4 regions of the Eubacterium sp. 1001713B170207_170306_E7 genome follow, and region 1 is predicted to be linked to each of the others. Evidence: riboswitches for the same ligand, from Rfam matches in the RefSeq annotation. Region 1 holds a riboswitch; each other region holds the start of a gene.
What was found. A riboswitch is a leader RNA that binds a small molecule or an ion and turns the genes downstream of it on or off. The one in region 1 is predicted to bind cyclic di-GMP.
Positions count from the first base shown of each region.

Region 1 (5,619 bases):
ATTCCTTGCCATTCGTGCTTTTCTTGGACTGAACCGCAAAGTCATTGCCAATATTCAGATTATAGACCTGTCCGTTTTCATCCCACCAGCGGATTTTCATATAAGCGTTGTATGTACTCGGTTCGCCCTCGCCGCGCACCAGCACAATATCATTCATCTCATAGGTCTGGTCAAATTCGACGACAGGCGCCTGAAGCGTGCCCGACCAGCCGCCGGCATTCCAGCCACCATAGTTCCAGTATGAGGTGTAATCATTATCCACAATATCAAATTTATCGAAAGCCTTTTCGTAATCACTCTCTTTTAAATAAGGATAGGTGACGTCCTTAATATGGGCAGTCGGCTGATTTACCTCCCCGGCCCGGTTGATCAGTTTATAGTTTGAGGTAACCGGCGGTTCAATGGATTCGGTGGCGCAGGTATATACCGGTGATTTCGCGCCCTCGCCGATGGCGTTATAACCGGTCAGGTAAACCTCATATTCCGACTGGTCCTTAAGATTCTCAATCACGTAGCTGGTGCCGCTTAAATCCCCGGCCTTTGTGTATTCCCCTTGTCCTTTTTCACGGTAATAGACATTGTAGCCCGTAGAATTCTTCTGTTTTTCCCAGTTGACCGTGATTTGGCGGTACCCGCCCTTCAGGGTTATACCCTCTGGTCTTTCAGGCACTGAGGTTGGCATAGGCGTTCCGATAACCGGCGCGCTGAAACCACTTTCCCAGTTTCCACTTTCAGAGCGGTTAACCGACTGGACCGAAATAGTATATGCCACAAAATTGATTAAATCGCTGACAGTCAGAGAGGTTCCGTCCACCGGAGTCAATGTGGTTTCATTTTTACCGGTTTTGGGGTTTATGAAGCTCATCTTCACTTCATAGCCGGTCACATTGGCCTGCGCCTCCCAGCTGACCGTCAGGCTTTCATTGCCAGAAGCCACCCTGACATTTGTGGGTATGCTCGTGACCTGCTCGACAATTTTATCTTTGGTATTATTTAAAAACTCGACCTTTGAAATTTCCACCAGATTGCTGCTCGCCCTGTTGGTCTCTGTCACAAAGATGGTAACCTTTTTGATGGCGACCTGTTTATTCAGGTTAATGACAATGGTCGATGGGGAAGCTTCATCCGTTAAAAAGAGATAATCCACCTTGTCCTGGAGGTCAAAATCATAAAGCGCTTCCGTCCCCTGGTCGTCGATAATTTCAATCCTGCCCTTTTTCGGGGCGTTTTCAAGGCCAAGCTCGCTGGGAGCAATCCGCAGCTCTGTCGCCACAACTGGTTCCTGCATGACAAGTGGAATCTCCAGCGGTTCATCCTCAGAAATCACACCTTCATTTTCTTTGGCAAACTGGACTGAAGCCGCCTGGTCGGAAGCTGTGCTGAAAAGCTGGGCAATATCGCCGCTTTTTACTGTGACAGGGTTTGCTTCGTTTTTTTCAACCACCACATTTCCCGGATCTACAATCGGAGACGTATCGCTGATTTGTACCTTCTCAGGATCATAGGCCGCGCCCATATTTTCCTGCAGGTAGACCAGATCGACAATATCGACACTTCCGTCTCCGTTCAAATCATAATCTTTTTCGGAAGAGCCCAGCTTTCCCAACACAGCATCGTAGTCGGCATCGTCGATGGTACCGTTTTGGTCTACATCTCCGGTTAAAATAGCGCCGCCCATAAATTCGACGCGCTTAGAACTCCCCTGAAGACTTACCTGAGCCTGGGCTGATACCATACCCTTATCCGAAAAGGTTAACGAATAATCACCAACGGGCAGATGATAAAAATTGACATTGGCAAAATAAACCCTCGCGTCCGGATTCTGCGCATCATAAAAAACATTGCTGCTGTCCCCGTTGTCGGCAGCCTTGTCAAAAAGCAATGTCTTATATTGAATATTTCGGCCGCCAAAATCAGTCGAGGTTTTTTCATTCACAATATCTTTCAGCGAAATTTCCTTTGCCGTGCCATCTTCGGATGTCAGCGTCAGGACTGCGGTCTCAAGCAGCTTTGTTCTTGGCTGGGCAAAGTGTATTTCCACCTCTATATTCCCCACAAGCTCTGCAGGCCCGCCAGCGCGGATCGCAGTATCCTCTTCGCTTTCCGCCAGAGGCTCCAAAACTTCAGCATCCGCAGAAAAAGCAGACCCTGCGTCCTCTTCCGGCCCGTCTTCTTCCCGATTTTCTGTCACGATATCATTCTCAGTTATTTCAGCCGGGGCTTCCTGTGTGGCTTCCTCTGCGAGAATGGATACCGGAAAGCTCGCAAACAGCATCACAACTGACATAAAACAAGCTAACCATTTTTTCATGTTCTTTTTCCTTTCATTTTCTAAATAAATGATCTTTCATCAAACACTGTTTTTTTAAATAAAAAATGGCTGCAAAAAGGCGCAGCCATTCAAGAGCCATCTGTAATGATGGATTTCCATAGCAGCTGGCTGCCGTTACCGCTTAGCGGTTTTAGGCCCTTTAGTTTTGCGTCTCTGCCTTTCAGCAGATTTGCCCTTTTTATGTATTAAAAACATTATTAAATTAAAATCAGTATAGACTATAACTCATTATATCAGGCGCGATTCTCCACGTCAAGATTCTTTGATTATTTTGCATAAATAAGAAAAAGACCAGCGCGGGAAGCGGCACTGGTCTTATGGTCTTAGCAAAGCCTGAGGCTTATTCGTCCTCAGGAAGGGTGTTTAAGTCATTAAAATCCATATAATTTCCGGTAACGATAAAATACACAGTCTCAAAAATATTGGTGGCATGATCGCCAATTCTTTCCAAATGGCTTCCGATAAAGGAAAAGCTCATGGCCTGAAGCGCCATTTCCGGATTTTTGTTAATCTCTGCAATACAATCGCTGTGCAGCGTATTGTTCAGACGGTCGATCTCATCCTCATAACGGATCACATCGTCCATTCTGCTGATATCCTCATCAATATAAGCCTGGATACACATTTTCAGCTGATCTTCGACCATTTTTGCCATCTGTGGAATATTATCGAGCTTTTTATAGTATTCTTCCTTGCGCAGGCAGATCACCTTCTGGCAGATATTTACCGCCAGATCAGCGATTCTTTCAAGGTTTGTAATAATTTTATAGGTGGAGGAAAGCCTTCTTAAATCTCCGGCGACCGGCTGCTGTCTTGCGATCACCTCGCTGACAATCTGCTGGAGCTGGATTTCCTTTAAATCCACAATATCATCCCGGCTGATCACGCTTCTGGCCAGCTTGACATTCTGTTCTTCCAGCGCTGTAATCGAGTCCGACAGCATTCGTTCTGCCTGGGAAGACATTAATAGAATTTCATTTTTTATGGTTTTTAATTCTTCATTGTAAACTTCTCTCATGGTTTGCTCCTTTATCAACCGAATCGTCCGGTAATATAATCTTCAGTCCGTTTATCTTCCGGATTCATGAAAATGGTATTCGTTTCATTATATTCAATAATTTCTCCCATCAGAAAGAACGCCGTTCTGTCCGAAATTCTGGCGGCCTGCTGCATGGAGTGTGTGACGATGATGATGGTATATTCCTTTTTAAGCTCCTCCATCAGGTCTTCAATCTTTGAAGTCGCGATCGGGTCCAGGGCCGAGGTAGGCTCATCCATCAAAATAACCTCCGGCTGCATGGCAATGGTCCGGGCGATACACAGACGCTGCTGCTGTCCGCCGGAAAGGCCCAAGGCAGACTTGTTAAGCCGGTCGCTCACCTCGTCCCACAGAGCCGCGGCCACCAGACTGTCGTGTACAATTTTATCAAGTTTTTTCTTATCTTTCAAGCCCTGGCATTTCGGGCCATAGGCAATATTATCATAGATACTCATCGGAAACGGGTTGGGCTTTTGAAAAACCATGCCCACCTTTGTTCTGAGCTGAATGACATCGGTGTTCTTTTCATAGATATTTTTGCCGTCAAAATTCAGCGTCCCCTCAATACGAACCGAATCGATAAGGTCGTTCATGCGGTTCAGGCAGCGCAAAAACGTGGATTTGCCACAGCCCGACGGACCAATAAAAGCGGTTACTTCATTTTCATAAATATCAATATTGATTTTTTTCAAGGCCTGAAAATCACCATAGTACAAATCCAGATCCTTCACATCAAATTTTTTCTTCTTATCCATTTTAACCTCGTCTATTTTTTATGGGCAACATCCAGCTTGTCCGCTGCCAGTCTTGATAAAATATTCAATACAATGACAATCAACACAATGATAATACCAATGGCGCAGGCCAGTTCGATATTTCCTTCTTCTTTCGCCACATAGTAGGCCTGAACCGTCAATGTGCTTCCCGGTGAAAACAGGGTTCCCGGAATCTGTGCAACCGTGCCGGCGGTAAGCAGCAGCGCTGCAGATTCGCCGATCACACGGCCAATACTCAGGAGCACCGCGGTGACAATGCCGGGAACTGCGGATGGCAGCACCACCCTGAACACCGTCTGCAGCTTGGTCGCTCCCAGAGCCAGCGAGCCCTCGCGGTAGCTGACCGGAACAGTTTTAAGCGCTTCCTCTGTGCTTCGTATGATTACAGGAAGCAGAATGATTGCCACCGTTAAGCTCCCCGACAGTAAGGATATCTGAAATTTCAGGGCGACCACGAAAAACGCCATGCCGAAGAGGCCGAAAATAATGGATGGAATCCCCGACAGGCATTCGGTCGCAAACCGAATCGCATTGACCAGCCGTCCGGGCTTGGCGTATTCGGTCATGTAAATGGCCGCCAAAATACCAATCGGCAGCGCAATGATCAACGACAGAAACACCATGTACAATGTCGTGATAATATTGCTGAAAATACCGCCCCCCGGATTGACCACCTTCAGCTTGACCGTACTGCCGCCATCATCAACCAGCTGGGCGATTTCCTGAAGCGACAGCTCCTCCACATCGGTGCCGTCCACACTTTCAAGCACATAGTCGGTCTTAACCGATGTGCCCTTTCCGGTGGTGTCCTTCGTGGTATTGAGGCTTGAGTCTTTTTCAATATAACTGAAAATCACCTGCTTATGCTGGTCGTTTCGCTTTGAATAATCAACCTTCATAATGGCGGCTCCCAGAGACTCGATATAGAGCGGCTCGCCGTCCGGTGTTTCATATTTTTTATAGTAATCCGATTTTGCCAAAAGATCCGCCTTATTAATCGAGAGCGGCACTTCTTTCTTTTCCGCTATCTGGTAGCCCACCTTATCGTTAAAATCGCGGGTGATAAAGTTCCAGTCCACCATACCGATTCCCTTGACAAAGATAAAACCAATAATAAAGAGCAAAATACCCAGTGTAATGGCTGTGGCCGCGTAGATAATTCCTTTTACGCAATTGTCTTTTACTTTTCTGCTCATGGTCCTCAGCCTCCAATTTTCGATTCGACAAATTTATTCACAATAAAATTGATGATCATAATAAATACAAACAGAACCACACCGGTTGAGAACAGAAGCTGCTGATGCACACCGGAGGCGTAGCCCATCTCAAGGGCGATGTTCGTGGTTAACGGCCTTATCTGGTCAAAAATGCTGGTCGGTATGCCCGCAATGGGGTTACCACATACCAGCATAACTGCCATGGTTTCCCCAATGGCCCGCCCGATCCCCAGAATAATGCCTGTGATAATCCCC
Region 1 covers NZ_JADMVE010000003.1:114,695-120,313, reverse strand. Annotated here, with positions in the region: gene I2B62_RS08555 (M60 family metallopeptidase) at 1-2,311, opposite strand, end outside; cyclic di-GMP riboswitch class I at 2,429-2,516, opposite strand; gene phoU (phosphate signaling complex protein PhoU) at 2,673-3,350, opposite strand; gene pstB (phosphate ABC transporter ATP-binding protein PstB) at 3,365-4,126, opposite strand; gene pstA (phosphate ABC transporter permease PstA) at 4,138-5,343, opposite strand; gene pstC (phosphate ABC transporter permease subunit PstC) at 5,349-5,619, opposite strand, start outside.

Region 2 (5,619 bases), on a different contig from region 1:
ACTAAGAGCAAAATCGGGTAGATCATAGCGTTCCGGATCTTGGTGTGAAGGCGGTGCTCCTTTTCGTAGTACAGCGCCATCTTGTGCGCTGTCTCGGCCATCTGGCCGCTGGACTCACCCGCCCGAAACATGTTGATGATGAGCTGCGGAAAGGAGCCGTGGCTGCTTTCCATGGCCTCTGACAGCGTAATACCCTGCTGCACCTCCCGGTAAAGGGCCTGGTACACCTTGGCCACATTGGGCTTGATGTTCCGGTCCATCATAATGGAGAGCGCGCGGATCACGGTAATCCCGGAGGCCAGCATGCTCTCAATCTCCCTTGAGAAATCCGAAAGCTCCATGTTCTTCATTTTATAGGCTTTCTTCTCGGTGTCCACCTCGCGGCACGAAACAAGAAACTCGTTCTTCTCCCGCAAAGCCTTACGCAGCGTGCTCTCGTCGATGGCATCTGCCATTCCATTTACTATTTTTGAGTTCATGTTTTTTGCTTTATACTTAAACTTTGGCAAAGCTTCATCGCTCCTTTCGGCCGCTTCATAAGGTTGAAGTCCGGGGTGTCTGCCCTCTCATTAAAGTCCAAAAAAATCCAAATACCAGAAAATAATCTGCATGCCCCACAGCATGGAAACCAGTATGCCCACCGAGAGGTACGGGCCAAAGGCCATATGCTTTTCTCCGCTTTTGCGGACAAGCTTGACCACACCCACAATGCCGCCCAGCACCAGGCCGATAAAGGTAGCCAGCAGGGTGCAGGGCCAGCCGAGGAGAAATCCGGCGACTGCCATGAGCTTGACGTCACCGCCGCCGAAGCCGCCGGGGATGACCATGGATAAAACCAGCATGGGCACCGATATGACAAACACACCGATTACCCGGGAAATAAGGCTGGGCTCCAGAAACACAAAATAGCTGGCCGCCACCGGAAGGATCAGAGCGATCACCAGGCCATTGGGGATGGTCATGGTGTCAAAATCAATGAGGGTGATGGCCAGCAGAATTGCCGCCACGGCAAAGCCGACCACCGCCTGTAATCCAAAATCGTAATGCCAGGCCATGAGCAGGGCCAGCAGCCCGCCGCACAGCTCGGTCAGGAAGTACCGCGGCGCGATCCTCGCCCCGCACTTCCGGCATTTCCCCCTCAGCCACAGATAGCTGAGCAGAGGAATATTATCATAAAACGCAATGGGCTTGCCGCAGTTCGGACAAAAGGACCGCCCCTTAGCCACCGAAATGCCAATGGGCACCCGGTAGACCACCACGTTCAAAAAACTGCCAATCATACAGCCAAAGATAAAAACAAAGGCATACAGGACAAAATAGATCAAGGTCAAAGAATCATACAAGACAAAACCTCCAGGATTGCTATGTGAATTCAGGCATTTTACTTTTGATCATCCTTGGAATAGACCGTTCGCACCTTTCCATCGACAATCACATTTTTTCCTGGTTCAATTATAACATTGATGTTATTTTTAATCATCTCAATTTTATCAATGGAGCCATCCCGGTTATCGTCCACAATGGTCAGCTTGGTGACCCCCACGTAGATGTCGTCCGGCCCCACCAGCTCCCGCAGGTCATCTGCGTCCGGAATGCGGTAAGGGCTCTCCGGCGTCTCGGCGGACTTAAGCTCCGTCGCCCGTATCTGGGCCGCCAGATAAATGGTCCGCGCCTCAGCAATCACCGCGTCCTTTTTGGCGTCGTCGATAAAATGGAGATAGCCCGGGATGATGATCACTGCCAGCAGGGCAATGACCACAATGACGGTGATGAGCTCCATCATGGTGAAGCCAGAGGTATCTTTGATCAGATTTTCAGGTTTGCGGTCAAAGCGCATGACAACACCTCCTGCGGCTGTTTTCGGGTTTTCGGGATAGGGACTGGTGGATTATTTTATTTTTGTGACTTCGGCGGAGCCGCCGGGGGTGATTTTAACAAGATAACTTTGTGATGCATCAATATACTCGACCCATTTAACAATACCATTTGTACTGCTATCAAGCAGCACTCCTATTCTTCCTGTATTCCCTTTATTTGGATCCCATATAATTGGAGGCTCGTTTGACGATATTCTTATGTCCCAAACTTCCAAATCACCTAAATCATTTTTCAAAACATCAATCAACTTATCGCTGACAAAGTCATTATCGCCTTTAAATTCTGTAGACGCCGTCTGTGCCGCCACATAAACTTCTCTCGCCTCGGCAATCGCGGCTTTTCCTTTGGCGTCCTCCACAAATCCCAGCATGGCCGGAATAGTGAAAGCCGCTAAAATCGCCAGGATTACCAGTACTACAATCAGTTCAACCACGGTAAAGCCCTTTTGGTTTTTAAGCAGCTTTTTTAGTTTAGACACAGATTCCACCTCCTGAAATCCTGAAAACACAACAGTTATTCTGCTAAAAAATCAATTGAATCCTATTTTTATGATAAGAAAGCATTTAAAATACTTTTTTACAAATATGCAATAAAGATGAAACCTTGAAAACAGAAAAAAACACTAGCCTACACCTGTTCCGGTCTGCTTTCAATCTTTCACCTGAAAAGCTTTCCCCTGATAAACTGTCAACTACTCTCTTTTCTGGCAATAAAAAAAGCGCCTAAAAAATGGGGAGAAAAGGCCGGCTGCGGCGCTGCAGGCTCGGCCTTATATTATTACACTGTATAACCAGGTGCTGTCTTCATCTTTTCAACAGTAGCTTCACTTCCAGAGGCTTCCATATTTAAAGTAATCAAGTATCCACTTGTAACCCAATATTTCACTTCGGTTACTTTACCATCAGTTACTGTAACCATCCATTCACTACCATTTGTTACTTTATCTCCATCTGTAACATCACCTGATAATTTATTTAATGCACCTTTCTGAATACTAGGCGCTTTTGTATCTCCACTTGGTGATGTTTTAACCCCACTTTGTACAAAAACTGCATCGTAACCTTGAGCATCAGCAGTTTTTCCACCAGCTATAACTTCTGTTACAGAGCCCGAATAAGCCATATAAATTTCTCTCGCTTCTGCGATTCCAGCTTTCCCTCTAGCATCATCAACAAACCCCAACATCGCCGGAATCGTGAACGCCGCTAAAATCGCCAAAATAACCAATACAACAATCAATTCTACCAAAGTAAAACCTTTACGGTTTTTCTTCAGCTTGTTAATCATCTGAATCATTTACATCTCTCCTTTTATGTTCTCTTGTTTACCTTATAAATATAAACCTTTATTTAAACCGTCCGCGCCATGACGATTATAAATGAAGTCATTACCTGCCCCAGCATGCCTTTTTGTTAAAGGCCGCTCAAAAAACAAAAATAGCCGGAAACCACACAGGGCTTTCGGCCGTCTACCGTTTTGGCAGCTGGCTGTCATATCGGACTGGAGCTCCCGACGTAGACCCTGTAGTTTTGCGCCACGGGCTTTCGCACCGCTTTGCCTTTTGAACAATTCTATTCTACAACTGATTCGGACAATTGTCAAGAACTATAAAAACCAGTTACTTTTAAAAACTTTAAAAGGTTCCAGCCATTCACCATTAATACAGGTTTGCACACTTTCAAAACCACATAAATATGCTTTTTTCGCTTCTCTTATAGCTATAGGTTATTATAAATACTGTTTCATTTACCACCAGTATTAAGCTGATGGTAAAAACAGTACGATTTTGGTAAAGCCCTCAATCTTTTTCAAGATTTTTTCAAATTTTCATTTCCTTAAATCATATTCAAATTTTACTTGATTTTCATTGCTCAGCCGCACCACTATTCCGCAGAATATCCAGAAAACAGGCGCTACCGTCACCACCGAGATATTAAAGCAGCCTGCGACCATATAGGCGGCCACACTGCAGATCAGCGGTATGAGCATGGGAGACCTGCGCCAGCTTTTAATGCCCTGGTACAGCGTTGTCCCCTCAAAGGCCAGATAACTGAGCGCTGCAGGGATTCCGCTGCTCACAGCGATGTGCAGGTACTCGTTGTGGGCGCGGTCGATGACGAGATGGTGCCCGGTCACCCGGATAATATCGTTCTCGAAATACTGTCCCATAACCTGTCCCAGCGTCTCAATGCCAAAGCCGGTCAGCGGCCGCAGCTTAATGAGCTCCACGGTTTTTGACCAGATAAAAAGCCGGCAGGAACCGCCCTTTTCCCAGTCGTCCCCCTTGATGGCTTTCGACAGATCGGCAAAAACACTGAAAAGCCGGGCGCCAAATCCGGTGTTTATCAGCAAAAAAACAAGGGTCAGCACGACAAACAGACCGCTCACCACCACGAAACGGCATCGGTTTTCTTTTTCTCTCAGCAGGAACACGCCCAGCAGGATAAAGCCCAGAAAGCTGCCGATCCATGCGCCGCGCGTATTGGTGCACAGCAGGCAGAAGTACACCAACCCACAGGGCAACAGGCAGATCCTGGGGCCTCTGATAAAAGCATAGATGAGAATCGGCAGTGCCAGTGTCAGAAAAGAACCCAGAAAATTGGGGTTGCCGATGGTGGCATAGGACGAACCAGGGCCGCCGTACATTAAAGGATCCTGGGGCTGAAAGTCCAGACCGAATTTCTGAAAAATGCCGTAGAGCGCCACACAGGATACGCCCACGGCATACAACCGCACATGCCAGGGCTTAAAGGTGTAGAAAAAAGCGCCCAGCATCATTAAAATACCATAAAACAAAATGGCGGAGTAGCTCTCCAGCCGGAAGGACCGCCCCTTAAGCGAGAGCATCACATCGGTCGAGAAGGGCAGCGTAATGGTCACGCACAAAAGATACAGCAGCACCAGCTTGACCGGCAGCGGTATTTTAGGTTTCCCGGTAAAATACCCTGTAAGCGGCCGCACATACAAAAGCAGCAGACCAAAAACCAGCACCTCAATGGTCATCAGCTTGGGCATGTACAGGGTATCGCCAAAGGGCGGCACAATGATCATGGGCACCGCTCCGGCAATGACTGCCAGCACCGCCGAGGCGGCTGTTTTAAGCTCGGGTCGTTTCAGCATTATTCTTCCATTCCGTCATTTTATTTTTTCGGCTCCTTCAGTTTATTTTATGGGTAAATTATATTATATTGTACATCTATTGTAAACAACTTGATAAAACGATCCTTTTTTCGGTATAACACGATATTTTTACAGACAATTAAGAATCGCTTGCTAAACTTGTGGCACATCTCGAAATAAGTTATAATATGATTAAACCATCTGAATGGGAGGCGATTGTATGCTGGCGTCAAAAGGTTACTATGACGGGAAAAATATTTTACCCCTTGAAAAGCTGCGTTTAAAAAAGAATCAGCTTGTTAAAATAACGGTTTTGGATGAATATGCCGACGAAAAGGAAATTGCACGCTTAACGGGAAAAAAAGGTTCTTCCAGAGGACTTTTTGCAAAATATGCTAACCCAGAGAAAATCGGTCATGAAAAAAATGCATGGCCAGATGCCGTAAAGGAAAAATATACCGATGACGATGCTCTTTGATGCAAATGCCGTTCTGCGATTCAATTTAAACGATCATGAAGAAATGGCCGATAAGGTAGAAGAAATTCTTCAAAAAGAAACGGTTTCCCTTACGATCGAAGTCCAGGCAGAGATTGTATATGTTTTAGAGAAAGTCTATTCTG
Region 2 covers NZ_JADMVE010000006.1:47,451-53,069, reverse strand. Annotated here, with positions in the region: gene I2B62_RS14810 (type II secretion system F family protein) at 1-479, opposite strand, end outside; gene I2B62_RS14805 (A24 family peptidase) at 570-1,343, opposite strand; gene I2B62_RS14800 (type II secretion system protein) at 1,382-1,837, opposite strand; gene I2B62_RS14795 (prepilin-type N-terminal cleavage/methylation domain-containing protein) at 1,889-2,356, opposite strand; gene I2B62_RS14790 (prepilin-type N-terminal cleavage/methylation domain-containing protein) at 2,656-3,174, opposite strand; cyclic di-GMP riboswitch class I at 3,354-3,447, opposite strand; gene I2B62_RS14785 (O-antigen ligase family protein) at 3,706-4,998, opposite strand; gene I2B62_RS14780 (hypothetical protein) at 5,219-5,476, shown strand; gene I2B62_RS14775 (PIN domain-containing protein) at 5,460-5,619, shown strand, end outside.
Region 2: another riboswitch for cyclic di-GMP. It lies ahead of I2B62_RS14790 (prepilin-type N-terminal cleavage/methylation domain-containing protein); the one in region 1 lies ahead of I2B62_RS08555 (M60 family metallopeptidase).

Region 3 (5,619 bases), on a different contig from region 1:
CGATGGGATTTGATGAGCGCTACCTGAACACAGCGGGGTTGTGTGTGTTTATGATCGGTCTGACGGTCTTTTCAGACATAACCTGCCGGGGACCGGCAGCGGCTTTATGGAATGTGCTGCTGCTGATTCTGGCTTCAGCCTTTTCCTATACTATTTTTCAGATCTTTCAGGAAGCGCCCTTTGACACAGAGGGCATCCGTCTGTTTTTGAACCTGTCCTGCTGTATGGCCGTCTATGTGTTTTTATATATTTTGACCGGCCGGATGCGGGCATCCTTAATGGGCGGGGGCATTCTGCTGTACGCCTTTGGGCTGGCGGGTTATTTTGTGCGGGTGTTCAGAGGGGATATACTGCTTTACACCGACCTGTTTTCAGCAAAGACAGGGCTTCAGGTTGCCTCGGCTTATCATTTTGAGCTCAGCGGCACCATTCTGATCGCTACGCTGGTTCTGGCCGCGCTGCTGCTCTGGGCTTTTAAAGCACACCGCCGCGTTCAGGATCAATACAAAGGCCGTAAGCTGCGTCTGACCGCTTTTGCCGCGCTGACCATCACCTTTGGTTTGTTTTTTGAGACCAATGTGGAGCGTTACTATTATGCCTGGGATATGCCGGTTAATGGTTATCCCTACACCTTTACGGTCAATGCCAAGCTCTCACATGTCAGGGAGCCGGAGGGCTATGATCTGGCCTTTCTGGGAGAGAGCATCAAAAATACCCAGCAGCCTCTGAGTACAGCGGCAGTGGGGCGTGGCGGAATAACGGAGAAAGCGGCTTCTGGCCCGGTGGCGAAAAAAAATAATCAACCCAATATCATTGCCATTATGAACGAATCCTTCAGCGACCTGCGGACCGTTGGCGACTTCTCGACCAATATTGACTACATGCCTTTTATTGACAGCCTGAGTGAAAACACCGTTAAGGGAAATCTCTATGTTTCGGTCTTCGGAGGCGGCACCTGTGATTCCGAATACGCTTTTCTGACTGGGAACACCACAGCCTATCTGCCGGAAAACGCAAGGCCCTACCAGCTGTATGTCAAGGGGCCGGCGCCCAGCCTCGTGTCGACGCTGAACTATGAGGGCTACAGCAGCTACGCCATCCATCCCGGTGAACGGAATGCCTGGAACCGGGATAAGGTTTATCCGAATTTTGGCTTTCAGCAGTTTTTCTCGAATGAAGAATTTATCGATGCAGACCGCACGCGGGAGTCGTGGGTCAGCGACGCGGCCACCTATGACAAGGTTATTGAGCTCTACGAAAACAAGGGCGATCATCCATTGTTTGTCTTTGATGTGACCATTCAGAACCACGCCGGCTACCAGCTGAATGCCGACGATCTGGAGCCGGTGCTCCTGGAGGGCATGGAAGGAAGCTACCCTGAAACCGAGCAGTATTTATCCCTGATGCGCGATTCGGACGCGGCCTTTAAGAATCTGATCGACTATTTCAGCGGACAGGAAGAACCGACACTGGTGGTCATGTTCGGAGATCATCAGGCGTATATTGAGCAGGCGTTTTATGAAGAGCTCATGCAGAAGCCTCTGGACCAGTGGAGTACGGAGGAGCTTCAGAAGCGCTATGTCACGCCCTTTGTCATCTGGGCAAATTACGATATTCCGGAGGCGCAGGTAGATAAGCTGAGTGTGAACTACCTCTCCAGCCTTTTACTGGAGCAGGCGGGCATCCAGGGGACGCCCTATAATGATTATCTCATGAAGCTGTCCGAGACACTGCCGGTTATCAACTCGGTGGGGATCATTGACAATGAGGGGCAGTATTTCAGAAAGGGTGATCCGACCATTCATGACCGTGATGTCCTGGAATACCGGCAGATGCTCTATAATAATATGCTGGATACCGCAAGACGGCGAAACGATCTGTTTTATCCGGCTTCGGACTTTTAATTTAAAAACCCCCGGATCACTTCACAGCGATCCGGGGGTTTTTATTTATTTTTTAACTTTAAAGCCGTCGGTCATTACCTTGATGACATCGCACACGATTTTGGACTGCTCGTCATTCAGCCCCTCCATTGCAGTGGACAGAAAGTGAATCCGGCTGGTAAACGACTCGACGGGGAAATCAGCAAGAAGTGCGCTGACAGGAATCTCCAGTGCGTCGGAGATGGTGATGAGCGTTTCAAGCTTGGGCAGATGGGTTCCGCGTTCCAGCATGCTCAGATAATTCGGCGTGATATGAACGCGCTCCGCAAGCTGGTACTGCGTCAGTTTTTTATTGAGACGGGCTTCACGAATATGCCTGCCAATAACTTTATTATCCATTGTAAATAACTCCTCTGCGTGAGATTGGGGCAATAAAAAGACCCCGGCATAAACCAAGGGCAGGGAGATTGCATTCAGTAAGTTAAATACCCGAGCAACCGGCTGTCGTTTCATTTTTAAATGAATTAGACCCTTGGCTTTGCGTCACTACTTTTCAGTAGTTTTGCCCTATTTCAAAATGATTCGGATGTATAGTATTTACTATAACTCACAATGCGAATGAAGTCAATATTCAATTATAGTTTTGTCTAAGAATTTAAACAATTAATTCAGTGATTTGTTATTTTGAAATGGTCACACATCAGTTTGACCATATTCTCAACTAATGCGAGCTGCTCCTCTGTCAAATCGTCGGACAGAATATGGAGTGCCGCGCGCGAGTCGTCCCGGTTCTCTGCAGGTTCTTCCATCAGGAGGTCATCGGCGGAGACAGACAGAATGTTGGCCAGCCGGATAAAGGTTTCCAGCCGGGGCAGCTGCGCGCCCCTTTCAATAATACTGAGGTAGGTGGGGGTGATACCGGCTTTTTTTGCCAGCTGGTTTTGTGTAAGATGGGCATCTTTTCGAAACTGGCGAAGCCGCTGCCCGAGGTATTTACTGTTCATCTGAAGTTCCTCCCGAGTATTTGACAGATAAGATTGAGAATAAGGAATCTATAAACAATTTTCATAGTAACATATTTTTGTAAAAGGTTCAAGGGTTTTAGAAATAATAGTTATAAATATGGAATAAAAAAAGAAACGCCCTGTATTGTGAAAAAAAATTTAATAAAAAGTAGTTCGATAAAAAAAGACCATGCTCCGGGCATGGTCTGAAAAAACTTATAAATTTTTTAGGGTATCGATGTATTCTTGTTTGCCGCGGCTTCCAACGAAACGTTCCACTTCGCTGCCGTTCTTTAAGAATACACAGGTCGGGATGCTCATGACATGAAACTGTCTGGCCAGATCGGTGTTTTCATCCACGTTCAGCTTGCAGATTTTAGCATTTGCAGGGACTTCGCCGGCGATTTCTTCGATAATCGGAAGAAGCGCCTTGCAGGGACCACACCATTCAGCCCAGAAATCAACCATCACCGGGCCTTCCGTATAGTTTAACACTTCCGATTCAAAGTTAGTCATATCGACAGAGATGATATTTGCCATCTTTTTCACTCCTTGGATTTTTTTACAGTGATTATCATATCAATAATCTACCTAAAAATAAAGGGGAAAAATCTGGATTTTATGATAAAATAAATCCATGAAAAAAGGACTTTTATATACGAGATTAAAAGAACTCAGTGACACAGGGGCTTTGCGCTTTCACATGCCCGGTCATAAGGGAAAAAACTGTTTTGATAATGAAAATTGGGCAACCTTGGACACCACAGAGATACCGGGGGCGGATAATCTGCACGACCCTTCGGATATTCTTTTAAGGGTTCAGGAGAAGCTGGCCTCAGTCTACGGGTCAGCGGAAGCCTGTATCCTGGTGGGCGGCAGCACGGCCGGCATACAGAGCGCCATCATGGGCGTGTGCAGGGAGGGAGAGAGCCTTTTGGTCCCGTTGAACTGCCACCGTTCGGTTTATGCCGGGCTGGCGCTGGGCAGGATAAAGGGCATTTATTTTGAGCCGCAGTACGACGCGCGGCTGGGCTTTGGAAAAAGCGTTACCCCCGGGCAGGTCGAGGAACAGCTGAGGATGCACCCGGAGGCAAAGGGGATGATACTGGTCAATCCCACCTATTACGGTACCATCAGTGATGTCGCGGCCATTGCAGAGCTGCTGCACAAAAAAGGCAAGGTGCTGATCGTAGACGAAGCCCACGGGGCACACCTGAGGTTTTGCGCCGCGCTGCCGCCCGACGCGGTGGCTTGCGGGGCAGATATTGTGATCCAGAGCACGCACAAGCTTCTGGGGGCTTTTACCCAGAGCTCCCTGCTGCATATGCAGGGGCCCCTGGTAGAGCGGGGCCGCGTCAAAAAATTTCTGGCCATGCTCCAGTCCTCCAGCCCCAGCTATCTGCTGATGATGAGCGTGGAAAACGCTGTGGACGAAGCCTGTGAAAAAGGGGAAGCCGTTTTTCAGGCCATCGCAGACCGTTGGGATTTTTACCGGAAACGGACAGGGGCGGACGACGGTATTGCCCTTTACGCGCCGGAAAGAGGACAGGTCTACGATAAAAGCAAGTGGCTGCTGATGGTAAAGGACGGCCGGGGAACAGATGTTGAGAAGCGCCTGCTCACAGATTTTAACATCCAGTGCGAGATGTCCGGTTTTAATTATGTGCTGGCCATGACAGGAATTGGCACGACACCCGACGAGCTGGACCGCCTGATGGCGGCAGTAGCAGATATGAACAGGGAACGTCCCAAGGTCTCAGAACCGCCGGAGGCTGAATGCGTCAGTCTTTGGAAGCACGAGGAAAAATATCCCCTGTGGCAGGCGCTCTACAATATGGAAGCTGGAAAGCTGCCTCTGGAGAACGCTGTGGGAAGGGCCGCCGCCGGCTTTGTCATTCCGTATCCGCCGGGAATACCCGTGCTGCTGCCGGGAAGCCTGGTGACAGAGGAAACCGCGGCAGAGCTGCTGAGACGGTGGAAAAACGGCGAAGCAGTAGTGGGGATAGACCATGAGGGAATGATTGAGGTCATTGTAAATTCTCCGTTTTAATGCGTGGTTTGTTATGGTATAATATTGCCTGAAACAAAATGAGAAAAGAAGGTTTATCAATGGAAAATAAAGGACGGCTGATTGTCATCGAAGGTGTTGACGGCAGCGGCAAGCAGACACAGACAGAAAAGCTCTACGACCGCCTGAAGCGGGAGGGGCAGCGGGTTATGAAGGTTTCCTATCCCCGTTATGATAAGGAATCCTCGGCCATGGTGCGGCTTTACCTGTCCGGCGCCTTTGGCAGTGACCCGGACAGCATCAGTCCTTATATCGCATCGACCTTTTATACGGCTGACCGCTACGCGTCCTACAAGGAGGACTACGAGGATTTTTACAAGGACGGAGGCATTGTACTCGCCGACCGCTACACCACCTCCAATATGGTCCATCAGGCGGGTAAAATCAGTGATCCGGAAGAGCGCGGCCGTTTTATGGACTGGCTTTCGGATTATGAGTTCAATAAGATGGAGCTGCCTGTACCCGATGCGGTTTTCTTTTTGAATATTCCGCCGGAAATTAACTTTAAGCTGATGGAGGGCCGGGCCAATAAAATCACGGGCGAGGCGGAAAAGGATATACACGAAAAAAGCCCGGAGCATCTGATCCATGCGTATCAGAATGCCCTTGAGCTCATTGAAAAGTACGACTGGAGAGAGATTGTATGTGTTGCGGAGGGCAGGCT
Region 3 covers NZ_JADMVE010000005.1:224,436-230,054, forward strand. Annotated here, with positions in the region: gene I2B62_RS13825 (LTA synthase family protein) at 1-1,904, shown strand, start outside; gene I2B62_RS13830 (helix-turn-helix transcriptional regulator) at 1,950-2,282, opposite strand; cyclic di-GMP riboswitch class I at 2,373-2,460, opposite strand; gene I2B62_RS13835 (helix-turn-helix transcriptional regulator) at 2,552-2,887, opposite strand; gene trxA (thioredoxin) at 3,104-3,427, opposite strand; gene I2B62_RS13845 (aminotransferase class I/II-fold pyridoxal phosphate-dependent enzyme) at 3,525-4,937, shown strand; gene I2B62_RS13850 (thymidylate kinase) at 4,997-5,619, shown strand, end outside.
Region 3: another riboswitch for cyclic di-GMP. It lies ahead of I2B62_RS13830 (helix-turn-helix transcriptional regulator); the one in region 1 lies ahead of I2B62_RS08555 (M60 family metallopeptidase).

Region 4 (5,619 bases), on a different contig from region 1:
CCTGAGTCTGGGCAGCGGGATCACCAGCGGTGTAAGAACCAGCAGGGAAGGAACAGACAGCTTTGGCATGGTCGCCCTGTCCTCTCTGGGGCCGGTGCTGGCCGTCATGATTTTGGGGGTGATCTTCAGATGAACCTGATCAGTCATTTATTGGATGGTATAACAGAGGTGGCATGGGAGGTTTTCCTGGCCATTCTGCCCATCGTCCTGATTTTTTTGTTTTTGAACGCCATTGGACTGCGGCTGCGGCCGCCGGTCATTAAGCGGATTATCGGCGGCTTTGTGGTAACCTACCTGGGACTGGTGCTTTTTCTCCAGGGAGTACATATCGCCTTTGTGCCCGCAGGTGAGTTTTTAGGCGCGGCCCTCGCGGAGCTTGAGTACAGCTGGATCCTTATTCCGCTGGGCTTTGCCATCGGCTTTCTGGTGGCCTTTGCCGAGCCGGCCGTCCAGGTCATGGTCAAGCAGGTTGAGGAAATGACCAGCGGCGCCATCAAGGCGCGGGTCATGCTGCTGGCCATCTCGCTGGGGGTGGCGCTGGCGGTTATGACAGCCATGATCCGGCTGCTGGTGGGCATTTCGCTGTGGTGGATTCTGATTCCTGGCTATATCCTGGCCTTTATTCTCGGCCGCTTTGTAGAGCCGAATTTTCTGGCCATGGCCTTTGACAACGGCGGAGTGGCCACAGGGCCCATGTGCTCGACCTTTATCCTGTCGCTTTCAGTAGCTGTGGCAGGTGCGACGCCGGGGCGCGATCCGCTGCTGGACGGCTTTGGCGTGGTGGCGCTGATCGCCCTCGCACCCATTCTGACAACCCTGCTGCTGGGCTTTTTTTACAGGCAGAAGGAGGCCTACAGAAAAAGGCAGTGTGAAAAGCAGGCCCGTGATGCTTAACCCGTATTGACATAAGATTTTAATCATATATAATATGTAGATTACTTAGCGAATGATGGAGGAAAAAATGGAAGACAGAAATAAAATTAAGACCGAGCTGATTGTGGTGATTGTGGAAAAGGATATGTCCGGCGAGGTCATCGACGCCGCCAAGCAGGGCGGGGCCGACGGCGCGACCGTCATGTACGGGCGCGGGTCCGGTATCCATGAAAACGCGCGGTTTTTTGGCATTACCATTGAGCCGGAAAAGGAGATTGTCCTGATTCTGGTGGACGCGGCGATCCGAAAGGCGGTGCTCTGCTCGATTCAGAAAAAAATTGAAATCGACAAGCCGGGTATGGGCATCGCCTTTGTGCTGGATGTGGCCAAGGTGATCGGCAGTCCGCATCTTAATCTGATGTCCGACATCACCGATTAATTGCTTTTCAAGACACTGCAAAGGCATTTGTTTGCGGGATTTCTGAAGGAATCAAAAAACTTTGACAAATTTTTAATTAATTCGGTCATAAAAATTGACGTTTTTTTAACAACTTGATATAATAAAAAGGATAAGTACGACGCAGGAGGGGAGTGCAGAATGCAAACTTTTTCAAAAAGGGTATCGATGACAGTTGTTAAGCGTCTGCCCAAGTATTACCAGTATTTAACCGATTTACAGGATCAACATATTGAAAAAATCTCGTCTAAGGAGCTGGCGGCTATGATGGGGCTGACCGCCTCGCAGATCCGTCAGGATTTGAATTCCTTCGGCGCGTACGGTCAGCAGGGGTACGGCTATAAGGTAAAAGAGCTGAAGGAAGCTATCCGCAAGATTCTGGGGTTGGACCTCCAGTATAACTGCATTATCATCGGTTCTGGGAACCTGGGCCATGCCATTGTCAATTACGAGCGCTTTAAGGAAGAGGGCATTCATTTCAAGGCCATGTTTGACGTGGATCCGGATCAGATCGGTAAAAAGGTGGGCAATGTGACCGTATACCACATGGACGATCTCGACGCCTTTGTGGCGCATCACAAGATTGACATCTGTATCCTGAGTGTACCGCAGCAGGTTGGGCAGGAAACCACAGACCATGTTGTAGAGCTCGGAATCAAGGCTATTTTGAACTTCGTGCCTCTGGACCTGACAGTGCCGGATGATGTGGTGGTTGAGAGTGTGAACATCACCGACAGCCTGTTTACATTAACCTATCTGATTAACGAAGAGGATGACAGCGAATAAAGCGAAATACAGCAGGCTTACGCCTGCTTTTTTTGTAAAAAATAGGAGTTGTGTTTCAAAAATAATTATTATATAATAGAATGAAATATAAACGAAACTAATACTAGGGCAAATCTGCTGAAAAACAGAGACGCAAAGCTACAGGGCCTAAACAGATATACTGTAGGGCAGCCAGCTGCAGTTAAACCCATAATAGGAGCTGTGAAATGGCAGGGAAAAAGACAAATGAAACCATTGAAAATAATGTTTATAGTGTAGCTTTGCGCAATATTTACGACGAGCTCTATGAACTGAATGTGACCAAAAATCGTTATCGGCTCATCTATCATGTCGAGGGTAAATACGTCATCCCGGCAAAAGACGGGGCTTTATCAGACGGCATTGCCGATGTGGCTGCTCACATGATCCATCCGGAGGATTCGAGACGTTTTTTGGATTTTTTTGATATTGACAAAATACACGCGGTTTTGGATTCCGGAAAAACCAGTGTCATCGGAGAGTTTAGAAAGCTGTGGGTGGACGGCGTTTATCACTGGGCTTCGCTGACGGTTTTTCCGGCAGAAATTGAGGGCGAGCAGGATGAGATCCTGCTCTGCTTTATCATGGACATTGAATATAAAAAGCAGCTGGAGGCCGTGGAGAAGGAAAACGAAACGCTCCAGAAAAAGCAGGTGGACGACGAGCGCTACCGTCTGGTCGTGGGTCAGACAAACACCCTGGTGTTTGAGTGGAACATTGAGACCGGTAAGCGCTATTACGCACCGGAGTTTTCGCAAAATTTTATGGGCCGCTATGATGGCCGGGATATCAAAATAATCTGGCTGAACGACGGAGTCGTCCATCCCGAGGACATTAAGACATTAAAGCAGAAAATGAGCATGGACGCCATCAGCAATGGGCAGGTAGAGCTGGAAATCCGCCTTTGCAATAAAAAGGGCCGCTATGTCTGGTGCAAGATCGTATTTAATGTGCTGTACAACGAAGGCGGCGGACTTAACCGGGTGATCGGCACTCTGAACAACATCGACGAGTCCAAACGCGCCCACGAGACGCTGAAGTACCGGGCAGAATTTGATATGCTGACCGGTATCTATAACATCAACACCTTCTACACTCAGGCAGAAAAGCTGATCCAGGAGCACCCAGAGCAGAAGTATGCCGTGGTGCGCCTGGATGTTAACCGGTTTAAGTTTATTAACGATCTGTACGGGCGTGAGGAGGGCAACCGGCTGCTCCGTTTTATGGCAACGGTTATTTCGTCTCATATGGGCCCGCTGGACGCCTTTGGGCGCATGAACAGCGACGTGTTCTGCCTCTGTGTGTCCTACGGCTCCGGCAGGCCTCTGCTTGCGCGTATCCAGAAGATACTCGAAGAAATCAACCGGTATTCAGAAACCTATCAGGTGATGCCCTCCTGCGGTATCTGCATTGTGAGGGACCGGAGCGTCCAGATCAGTATTCTCTGTGACTGGGCAAATCTGGCCCAGAAGACCATAAAGGGGAGTCTGATCAAACAGTGGGCCTTTTATGATAAAAAGCTGAGGGCCAAGCAGCTTGAGGAGCAGCGGATTGAAAACGAGATGGATGACGCGCTGAAGAAGGGCCAGTTTAAGGTGTATCTCCAGCCCAAGCACAATGTGCAGACAGGCGAAGTGATCGGTGCGGAAGCGCTGGTACGCTGGGATCATCCCGAAAGGGGATTCCTGACACCTTACCGTTTTATCCCGCTTTTTGAGCGCAATGGCTTTATTATCAAGCTGGACGAATACGTTTGGGAGGAAACCTGCCGAATGATAAAATCCTGGCTGGACAGGGGAATGGAAGCGGTTCCGGTATCAGTCAATGTGTCCAGAGTGCAGGTGTATAACCCGAATTTTTATAAAAAGCTGCTGCACATCATAAGACGCTACGATATTCCCAAGGAGCTGCTGGAGGTTGAGCTGACAGAGAGCAGCTTTGTGGAGAACACGGTGGATCTGTACCACGGCATGGAGCGGCTCAGTGAGGAGGGCATCTCCTTCTCAATGGACGATTTTGGTTCAGGCTATTCCTCGCTCAATATGCTCAAAAATGTGCCGGTCAACACCATCAAGCTGGACCGCGAGTTCTTTAACGAAAGCGTGGCAACCGAGAAGGGCAAGACCATCATTGAGCATACCATCGGCATGATTAATGACCTGCAGCTTCAGGTTATCGCGGAGGGCGTGGAAACTGGCGACCAGGCGGGATTCCTGAATGAATGCGGCTGTCTCGCGGCCCAGGGCTTTTATTATTCCAGGCCGATGCCGGTAGAGGAATTTGAAAAACGATTTATGAATAAAACCATCTAAAAAAGAGCTGCATTGCGATGCAGCTCTTTTTGATGCTTAATTGCCGGGACCACCCTGCGGCGGCTGTCCACCCTGCATATCCTGCGGAGCGCTGCCGCCGGGCTGGGTGCCGCCAGGGCCGCCCATATTGCCGGGACCGCCGTCCATGCCGCCGCTATAAGTACTGCCGTCCTCGCCAATGCTTGTGACGGAAGAGGAGGACGTTACAGTGGTGAGGTCAGCCCCGCCTTTGGTCAGGGTATAGGTCGTACCCGTCTGGATATCCGGCGTGCTGATGATGATGTTCTGGAACGCCTTTGAGGGGGTGTAGCTTGCGATTTCCTGACCGCTGTCATTTTTCAGGCTGATGGCTGTGCCAGCTGCCTGTGACGAAGTGAAGGTCAGCGAAATGCTGTTCTGGCTGGAGCTGGTGGACGGTGTCTGGAGCATGCCGGAGCTGCCGGCTGCGATCAGGGTACCGCCAGTCAGGTTATAGGTGCCGTCATAGTCCAGAGCGCCGTTGCCGCTGTCGGTCGGGCCGTCGATGGTGACGGTGCCGCCGGTCTGGTTGATGGAGGCGTTGGAATCCAGGCCGTCGCCTCCGGCGTTGATGGCCCAGTCGCCGCCGTTAATGTTCAGCACAATGGAGCCGTCATCCACGCTGGCGGTTTCCATCGGGTTCTGGCCCGGCCGGCCGTTCTGGGAGGAGCCGTCACCGCCCGCCGCGTTGATGCCGTCATCGCTGGCCACAATACTGCCCTTGCCGCCGTTTAAGGTAATGCTCATGCTTTCAAGCCCCTCGTAGCATTTGGCAATGTCAAAGGTGCCGCCGTCGATGGTCAGCGCGGTGTCGGCATGGATACCGTCATCGCCAGAGCTCAGGTTAAAGGTTCCGTCCTTGATGTCGATGGTGCCGTTTGAGTGGATCGAGTCGTCAGAGGAGTCGATGTCGAAGGTGCCGCCGCTGATGGTGATGGCACTGCCGGCCTTCAGCGCCTTGGCGCTCTGGGTTGCGTCGCTGGTGTCGTCGGCCGCGGTCTGCGGCGCCTGCTGCCAGTTCCCCCAGGTGTTGCCGGCGGTTCCGGCCTTGTCACTGCTGTTGGCACTGCCGCCGCCGGTGTTCAGCTTGAAGGAACCGCCATTTACCGTCAGGGTGGTTTCAGCCTGGACAGCATCGGCGCCGGCTGTGATGTC
Region 4 covers NZ_JADMVE010000004.1:411,205-416,823, reverse strand. Annotated here, with positions in the region: gene I2B62_RS12525 (DUF1538 domain-containing protein) at 1-133, shown strand, start outside; gene I2B62_RS12520 (DUF1538 domain-containing protein) at 130-894, shown strand; gene I2B62_RS12515 (P-II family nitrogen regulator) at 962-1,312, shown strand; gene I2B62_RS12510 (redox-sensing transcriptional repressor Rex) at 1,472-2,116, shown strand; cyclic di-GMP riboswitch class I at 2,214-2,299, shown strand; gene I2B62_RS12505 (EAL domain-containing protein) at 2,323-4,446, shown strand; gene I2B62_RS12500 (carbohydrate-binding domain-containing protein) at 4,483-5,619, opposite strand, start outside.
Region 4: another riboswitch for cyclic di-GMP. It lies ahead of I2B62_RS12505 (EAL domain-containing protein); the one in region 1 lies ahead of I2B62_RS08555 (M60 family metallopeptidase).